2 regions of the Kitasatospora sp. NPDC092948 genome follow, and region 2 is predicted to be linked to the other one. Evidence: predicted binding sites of a transcription regulator. Region 2 holds the regulator's gene; the other holds the start of a gene.
The links. Region 2 encodes HrcA, which represses chaperone genes, less so after heat shock. Its sites were predicted from a motif close to TTNGCACTCNGNNNNNCNGAGTGCNAA; they were not measured.
Positions count from the first base shown of each region.

Region 1: groL (chaperonin GroEL) is a predicted target of HrcA. The motif match lies at 1,677-1,703, and genes of this name have one in related genera.

Region 1 covers NZ_JBIVPU010000003.1:72,898-77,204, forward strand. Annotated here, with positions in the region: gene thrC (threonine synthase) at 1-438, shown strand, start outside; gene ACIQF6_RS09885 (ubiquitin-like small modifier protein 1) at 468-746, shown strand; gene ACIQF6_RS09890 (cold-shock protein) at 1,321-1,527, shown strand; gene groL (chaperonin GroEL) at 1,859-3,481, shown strand; gene ACIQF6_RS09900 (hypothetical protein) at 3,592-3,951, shown strand; gene ACIQF6_RS09905 (hypothetical protein) at 3,999-4,307, opposite strand, start outside.
Region 2 covers NZ_JBIVPU010000004.1:128,320-132,626, forward strand. Annotated here, with positions in the region: gene ACIQF6_RS14125 (hypothetical protein) at 1-429, opposite strand, end outside; gene htpX (zinc metalloprotease HtpX) at 466-1,389, opposite strand; gene hrcA (heat-inducible transcriptional repressor HrcA) at 1,662-2,735, shown strand; gene dnaJ (molecular chaperone DnaJ) at 2,805-3,944, shown strand; gene ACIQF6_RS14145 (16S rRNA (uracil(1498)-N(3))-methyltransferase) at 4,032-4,307, shown strand, end outside.

The sequences.
Region 1 (4,307 bases), on a different contig from region 2:
ATCTTCGGCGCCCAGGCCGAGGGCTGCTCCCCGGTCTCCGCCGCCTTCAAGGCCGGCCGCGACGTGATCAAGCCGGTCAAGCCGGACACCATCGCGAAGTCGCTGGCGATCGGCAACCCGGCCGACGGCCCGTACGTCCTCGACATCGCCCGCCGCACCGGCGGCGCCGTCGAGGACGTCACCGACGCCCAGGTGGTCGAGGCGATCAAGCTGCTGGCCCGCACCGAGGGCATCTTCGCCGAGACGGCCGGCGGCGTCACCGTCGGCGTGCTGAAGAAGCTGGTCGAGACCGGGCAGCTCGACCCGAGCAAGGAGACCGTCGCGATCAACACCGGTGACGGCCTGAAGACCCTCGACGCGGTCGCCGACTCCGGCATGACCGCCGTGATCCGCCCGACGCTGGAGTCCTTCCGCGCCGCCGGCCTCGTCTCCGCCTGAACCCCCACACGTTTTCGAGGAGTAGATCCATGAGCGCCACCGTCCGCATCCCCACCATCCTGCGCACCTACACCGGCGGCTCCGCCGAGGTCACCGCCGAGGGCGCCACCCTGTCCGCCGTCGTCGCGGACCTGGAGGCCAACCACCCCGGCATCGCCGCCCGCCTGCTGGACGACACCGGCAAGCTGCGCCGCTTCGTCAACGTGTACGTCAACGACGACGACGTGCGCTTCGCCGACGGCCTGGAGACCGAGATCAAGGACGGCGCCTCGGTGTCGATCATTCCGGCGGTGGCCGGCGGCTGCTGACGCCGCCCCCGCGCATTCGCCCTGCCGCCGTCGGACCCCGGAATTCGATTTCCGAGCGGTCCGGCGGCGGCTTCGCACATCGGTGCCGGGGTCTGTTCCCGAGCGCGGGCAGCCGTGATTCCGGCCCGGCGGGTCGCTGGAATTCCGGGACCGGTGGAGGAGTAGAGTGCCGGTGGAGCCGTTCCCCGCCAAAGCCCGCTCCAATCCTCGTTTTTCCCGCACCGCAACCTCGCGCAGGCCCCGTCCCGTCCCGCGCTCTGAGACATGCGCCGGACCGCTCACCGCCCGATCTGTCAGGCCGCCGTCAGAATTCTTCCGGCGATTTGCGGTGACACGTCCGTTATGTCCGGTGGCAATTGTCGCGCCTCATACCTTTCGCCCTGTCATATCCCCTACGGGGTACGGACTTTCCGCAAAATTGGGGCCTGTTGCAGAGGGCGCATATCCGGATACATTCAGCCGCGACAGAGGCTGCGCCGTGCGGGGGGGAGTCCCCACAGGCCGGTCTTCCAGACCTCCGGGTCCGCGTCCTGCGGATCTCTGAAGGGCCAGCACAGCACAAGGGGAGTTCGGAATGGCTCAGGGCACCGTCAAGTGGTTCAACGCCGAGAAGGGCTACGGCTTCATCGCGGTCGACGGTGGAGCGGACGTGTTCGTCCACTACAGCGCGATCCAGATGGACGGCTACCGCACCCTGGAAGAGGGCCAGCGGGTCGAGTTCGAGATCTCGCAGGGTCAGAAGGGTCCGCAGGCCGACATGGTCCGCGCCGCCGGCGCCTGACGGCCCGGCAGACCGCACATACGACAGGTGCGACCGGCAGGCCCGGTCCCGGCGCGACGCGTCCGGGGCCGGGCCTGCCGGCGTTCCGCGGCCGGGCTGCGGGTTTCCCGGGAGGGTCGTCGGGCATGCTGTCGGGCACGCCGAATGGGCTTGCACTCGGCACCCCCGAGTGCTAATCATTGGCGTTAGCACTCACAGCGTGAGAGTGACAACGGACCGGGCCGGTGAGGCCCCGGAAGCGACGGGGACATGACCCGCGTTCTCCTGGGCCGTCCGTCGCGGGCACCCCCTTGGTCCGAGCAGTCGACCGTGTCCCGGAGGACCACTTCTAATGGCCAAGATCATCGCCTTTGACGAGGAAGCCCGCCGCGGCCTTGAGCGTGGCATGAACCAGCTTGCCGACGCCGTGAAGGTCACGCTCGGCCCCAAGGGTCGCAACGTCGTTCTGGAGAAGAAGTGGGGCGCCCCCACCATCACCAACGACGGTGTCTCCATCGCCAAGGAGATCGAGCTCGAGGACCCGTACGAGAAGATCGGCGCCGAGCTCGTCAAGGAGGTCGCCAAGAAGACCGACGACGTCGCGGGTGACGGCACCACCACCGCCACCGTGCTGGCCCAGGCGCTCGTCCGCGAGGGTCTGCGCAACGTCGCCGCCGGCGCCAACCCGATGGCCCTGAAGCGCGGCATCGAGAAGGCCGTCACCGCCGTCTCCGACCAGCTGCTGGCGCAGGCCAAGGACGTGGAGACCAAGGAGCAGATCGCCTCCACCGCCTCCATCTCCGCCGCCGACACCCAGATCGGCGAGCTCATCGCCGAGGCCATGGACAAGGTCGGCAAGGAAGGCGTCATCACCGTCGAGGAGAGCAACACCTTCGGCCTGGAGCTCGAGCTCACCGAGGGCATGCGCTTCGACAAGGGCTACATCTCCGCCTACTTCGCCACCGACCTGGAGCGCATGGAGGCGAGCTTCGAGGACCCGTACATCCTCATCGCCAACTCCAAGATCTCCTCGGTCAAGGACCTCCTCCCGCTGCTGGAGAAGGTCATGCAGAGCGGCAAGCCGCTCGTCATCATCGCCGAGGACGTCGAGGGCGAGGCCCTGTCGACCCTGGTCGTGAACAAGATCCGCGGCACCTTCAAGTCCGTCGCCGTCAAGGCCCCGGGCTTCGGCGACCGCCGCAAGGCCATGCTCGGCGACATCGCCATCCTCACCGGCGGCACCGTGATCTCCGAGGAGGTCGGTCTCAAGCTGGAGAACGCCGGCCTGGACCTGCTGGGCACCGCCCGCAAGGTCGTCATCACCAAGGACGAGACCACCATCGTCGACGGCGGCGGCGAGAGCGACCAGGTTGCCGGTCGCGTCAACCAGATCCGCGCCGAGATCGAGAACTCCGACTCGGACTACGACCGCGAGAAGCTCCAGGAGCGCCTCGCCAAGCTGGCCGGCGGCGTGGCCGTCATCAAGGCCGGCGCGGCCACCGAGGTCGAGCTCAAGGAGCGCAAGCACCGCATCGAGGACGCGGTGCGCAACGCCAAGGCCGCCGTCGAGGAGGGCATCGTCGCCGGTGGCGGCGTCGCCCTGCTGCAGGCCGGTGTCGCGTTCGACAAGCTGGAGCTGGACGGCGACGAGGCCACCGGCGCCAACATCGTCCGCGTGGCCCTGGAGGCCCCGATCAAGCAGATCGCGACCAACGCCGGCCTCGAGGGCGGCGTCGTGGTCGAGAAGGTCCGCAACCTGCCCGCCGGCCACGGCCTGAACGCCGCGACCAACGAGTACGTCGACCTGATCGCCTCCGGCATCATCGACCCCGCCAAGGTCACCCGCTCCGCCCTGCAGAACGCCGCCTCCATCGCGGCGCTGTTCCTCACCACCGAGGCCGTCATCGCCGACAAGCCGGAGAAGGCCGCTGCGGCCGCCGGCGGCGGCATGCCGGGCGGTGACATGGACTTCTGATCCGACCTCACCGGTTGGTTCGGTCAGTCTCACGCCGTGAGGGCGGTCTCCTTCGGGAGGCCGCCCTCGCGGCGTTCCGGCTTTCCGCGGCGCTTTGGGACAATGGGCGGATGGCCAGCCCCCAGATCGAAACCGCCCTGCACAACGCGCGTGCGCTGATCCTCGCCGACCTCACCGCGCGGGACGTCGCCGACGCCGCGATCGTCTCGCTGGTCGAGGACGCCGTCACCCACCGGCGGTGGTGGCTCGAACAGTGGCCGGACGGCAGCGAGTTCGTGCTCGGGCTGATCGCGCAGGACGTGCAGGACGCGCTGCTGGAGTCGTACGGGCGGTGGCCGCTCTGTTCCGCGTGCGCGGCGGAGGACGACGACCCGCACGCGCTGAGCGTGGAGCCGGAGCTGGGGGCGGACCCGCACTGGGTGTGCGGCAAGAAGGGGATCGTCGTCGCGGCGGTCGGGCAGCTCCAGTAGCGGGCGCGAGCGCAGGGAGCGCACCACCGGGTGCGCTCTCCCTGATGTCACACCTGGAGCTCGGTGAGCTCGCGCTGCATGTTCGCGCGGGCCCGGGCGTCGTAGCGGTGGTGGGCCTCGGTGGTGCGGTAGAGGGCGGGGAGGGCGAGGAGGTGGCGGAGGATCGCGGTGCGGCCCTCGCGGAAGGCGTCCGGGGGGACGAAGGCGTACTCGTCGCGGATGGCGGCGGTGTAGGCCGCGTAGTGGTCGGGGGATGAGCCGAGGACGGCCAGGTCCGCGTCGCAGAGGACTTCGCCGTTGTGGTCGCCGGGCGCCGGGTGGTGGGTGACGGTGAGTCGGATCAGCCGGGCGACCTC
Region 2 (4,307 bases):
CTTGTAGAGGTAGACCAGGCCGAGCGAGCGGCCCTCGTGGTCGCGGAAGGCGACGATCGAGCAGAGGAGTTGGGGGCCGAAGCCGTTGGCCTCCAGTTCGCTGTTGACCGCGTGCAGGTCGTTGACCAGGTCGGGGAGTTCCTCGGGGGTGTGCCGGGCGAGCAGCCAGGAGTAGCCGTAGTCGTCGCGGGAGGCTTCGACGGGGGTGCCGCCGCGTTCGGTGTCGGCGTCGAGGAGCGCTCGGACCTGCTGCTGGACTTCGGCGAACGCGCCGCCCTCGACGGCGGCGAAGCACACCGAGCCGAGGCCGGTGGGGCGGAATCCGGTGGCGGCCTGCAGGGTGAGCGCGGCCGAGGGGATGCCGAACAGCTGGTCGAGGTCCGGCTTCACGGGCTTGCTGCGGCCGAACAGGGCGTCCAGGAATCCCACGGGGTCGAGCTCCTTGCGTCGGGGGTCGGGAAGAGGTCACTGCCCGAGTTCGGCGGAGATCTTCGACAGCTGCGCGAGCCGCTGCTCCAGCGACGGGTGGGTGGAGAACAGCTGCGCGGCGGTCTCCTTGGCGCTCAGCGCGGGCGCGAAGTAGAAGGCGTTGTAGGGCTGGGCCTTGCGCAGGTCCTCGGTCGGGATGGCGGCGATCTGGCCGGTCACCTTGGTCAGCGCGGAGGCGAGTGCGCTGGGCCGCCCGGTCAGCTGGGCGGCGGCCCGGTCGGCGGCGAGTTCGCGGTAACGGGAGAGCAGCCTGGTGAGCAGGAAGCTGATCGCGTACACCACCATCGAGGCCAGCGGGACGAGGATCATCGCGATGGCGGCGTTGGAGTCGTTGCTGTTGCGGTTGCCGCCGCCCATCATTCCGCCGTAGAGCGCGATCCGGGTCATCGCGCCGGCCAGTACGCCGAGGAAGCCGGCCACCGTCATCACCGCCACGTCCCGGTGCGCGACGTGCGAGAGCTCGTGGGCGAGGACGCCCTCCAGTTCCTCCGGTTCCAGCCGGCGCAGCAGGCCGGTGGTCACGCAGATGACCGCGTTCTCCGGGTTCCGGCCGGTGGCGAAGGCGTTCGGCATGTCGTTGCGGGCGACCGCGACCCGCGGTTTGGGCATGTCGGCGAGCGCGCACAGCCGGTCCACCGCGCCGTGCAGCTGCGGGAACTCCTCGGGGGAGACCTGGTGGGCGCCCATCGCCCGTTCGGTGATCTTGTCGGAGAACCAGAACTGGGCGACGAACAGGCCGCCGGCGATCAGCACCACCAGCGGCCAGGCGCCGCGCAGCAGCACGATCAGCAGCCCGGTGAAGCCGACGTAGAGCAGGCCGATCAAGAACATGGTGGTGACCATCCGACCGGTCAGGCCGCGGTCGGGGGTGAACCGGGAGTGCTGTCGTGACGCCGACATCGCTGCTCCTCCTTCGCCTCTTCGCCTTCGATGCTGCCACTGGCAGGGCCCGTAGGCACCATCCGAAACGATGGGAATCCGATGGGAATGCGGCTCGGGCGGCCCCCGGGCATCGGCCGGTCCGGTATTCGGTCGAGGATCACGTGGGCGGACCGTTCCTGCCATCAGGCCCGGGCCGTACACTGGCAGGTACGGTTCTGGCACTCTGCCCAGTTGAGTGCCAGAGTTGATCGACCACCGGTTCAACGGACGACGACGGAGGTGCGTGCCCCATGCCGGACGACGGCAAGACCGACGGCCGCCTGATCGACCCCCGTTCGTCCGTGCGCCCACTGGACGAGCGTCGGCTCGCCGTGCTGCGCGCGATCGTCCAGGACTACGTGGGCACCGAGGAGCCGGTCGGCTCCAAGGCCCTGGTGGAGCGCCACAACCTGGGCGTCTCGCCGGCCACGGTGCGCAACGACATGGCGGCGCTGGAGGAGGACGGGTTCATCCACCAGCCGCACACCAGTGCGGGGCGGATCCCGACCGACAAGGGCTACCGCCTGTTCGTCGACCGCCTCGCCGAGGTGAAGCCGATGACGGCTCCGGAGCGCCGGGCGATCCGGCACTTCCTGGAGGGCGCGGTCGACCTGGACGACGTGGTGGCCCGTACGGTGCGGCTGCTGGCGCAGCTGACCCGGCAGGTCGCGGTGGTCCAGTACCCGTCGCTGACCCGTTCCACGGTGCGGCACATCGAACTGGTGTCGCTGACCCCGACCAAGCTGATGCTGGTGCTGATCACCAACACCGGCCGGGTCGAGCAGCGGATGGTGGACTGTCCCGGCCCGGTCGGCGAGGCCCTGCTGGGAGACCTGCGGGCCAGGCTCAACGGCATGGCGGGCGGCTGTCGGCTGCCCGAGGTGCCTACTCTGCTGGAGGACCTGCCGGCCGGTTTCGAACCGGCCGACCGGCCTTCGGTCAGCACCGTGCTGACCGTCCTTTTCGAAACGCTCGCCGAACAGAACGAGGAACGGATCATGCTGGCGGGCACCGCCAACCTGACTCGTTTCGGCCATGACTTCCCCCTGTCCATCCGTCCGGTGCTGGAGGCACTGGAGGAGCAGGTGGTGCTGCTGCGCCTGCTGGGTGAGACCGCGGACTCCGCGATGACGGTCCGGATCGGTCACGAGATCGCCTACGAGGGCCTGAATTCCACGTCGGTGGTCTCCGTCGGTTACGGTTCGGGCGACCAGAGCGTGGCAAAGCTGGGTGTGATCGGTCCGACCCGGATGGATTACCCGGGCACAATGGGGGCGGTGCGAGCGGTGGCACGGTACGTCGGCCAGATCCTGGCCGAGTCATAGCAAGGTTGCGTGAGACCCTCACGCAGCCCTCGCAAGCACTTCTAGAGGCGGAACAAACCGGAGCATTTGGTGGCCACGGACTACTACGCGGTACTCGGCGTCCGACGCGACGCGGGGCAGGACGAGATCAAGAAGGCGTTCCGGCGCCTCGCCCGTGAACTGCACCCGGACGTCAACCCGGACCCGAAGACGCAGGAGCGGTTCAAGGAGATCAACGCCGCCTACGAGGTGCTCTCCGATCCGCAGAAGCGTCAGGTCTACGACCTCGGTGGCGACCCGCTGTCGCCGAACGGCGGCGGTGCGGGCGGCTTCGGTGCCGGGGCGGCCGGGTTCGGCTTCTCGGACATCATGGACGCCTTCTTCGGCGCCGCGACCGGCCAGCGCGGCCCGCGTTCGCGCACCCGCCGCGGTCAGGACGCGATGATCCGACTGGAGATCACCCTGGAGGAGGCCGCATTCGGCACCACCAAGGAACTCCAGGTCGACACCGCCGTCACCTGCACCACGTGCAGCGGTGAGGGCGCCGCACCCGGCACCTCCGCGCAGACCTGTGACATGTGTCGCGGCAAGGGCGAGGTCTCCCAGGTCACCCGGTCCTTCCTGGGCCAGGTCATGACCTCCCGTCCCTGCCCGCAGTGCCAGGGCTTCGGCACCGTCGTCCCGACCCCGTGCCCGGAGTGCGCGGGCGACGGCCGGGTCCGGGCCCGCCGCACCCTCACGGTGAAGATCCCCGCCGGTGTCGACAACGGCACCCGGATCCAGCTGGCCGGCGAGGGCGAGGTCGGCCCCGGCGGCGGCCCGGCCGGCGACCTGTACGTGGAGATCGCCGAGACCAGCCACGCCGTCTTCCAGCGCCGCGGCGACGACCTGCACTGCACGGTCACCATCCCGATGACGGCCGCCGCGCTCGGCACCCAGGTCCCGCTGCAGACCCTGGACGGCCTGGAGGAGGTCGACATCCGGCCCGGCACCCAGTCCGGCCAGTCGATCCCGCTGCACGGTCGCGGCATCACGCATCTGCGCGGCGGCGGCCGGGGCGACCTGATAGTGCACGTCGAGGTGCAGACGCCCACCAAGCTCGACCCCGAGCAGGAGGAGCTGCTGCGGCGGCTCGCCGTGATCCGCGGCGAGGAGCGGCCCTCCGGCCAGTTCGCGCCCGGTCAGCAGGGCCTGTTCTCCCGGCTGAAGGACGCCTTCAACGGCCGGTGAGACCTGTTCCTTCCGGGCCGGGAGCGGTGCATGCCGCTCCCGGTCCGGGTTTTTTGTTGTCCGCTCCGTGAGAGGGTTCCTGTTCCGATGACCGCACCGGTGTTCGTCGTCGACGACCTGACGGGCGCCGCACCCGGCGCCACCGTCCGCCTCGACGGCCCCGAAGGGCGGCACGCCGTCGCCGTCAAGCGCCTGGAGCCCGGCGAGGCCGTCACCCTCGCCGACGGGCACGGCCTCGGCGCGGACGGCACCGTCGCCGCGGTGCACGGCAAGGACGCGCTGGACGTGCTGGTCGCCGCCGTCCGCGAGGAGGCTGTGCCCGCGCCCCGGATCACCGTCGTCCAGGCGCTGCCCAAGGGCGAC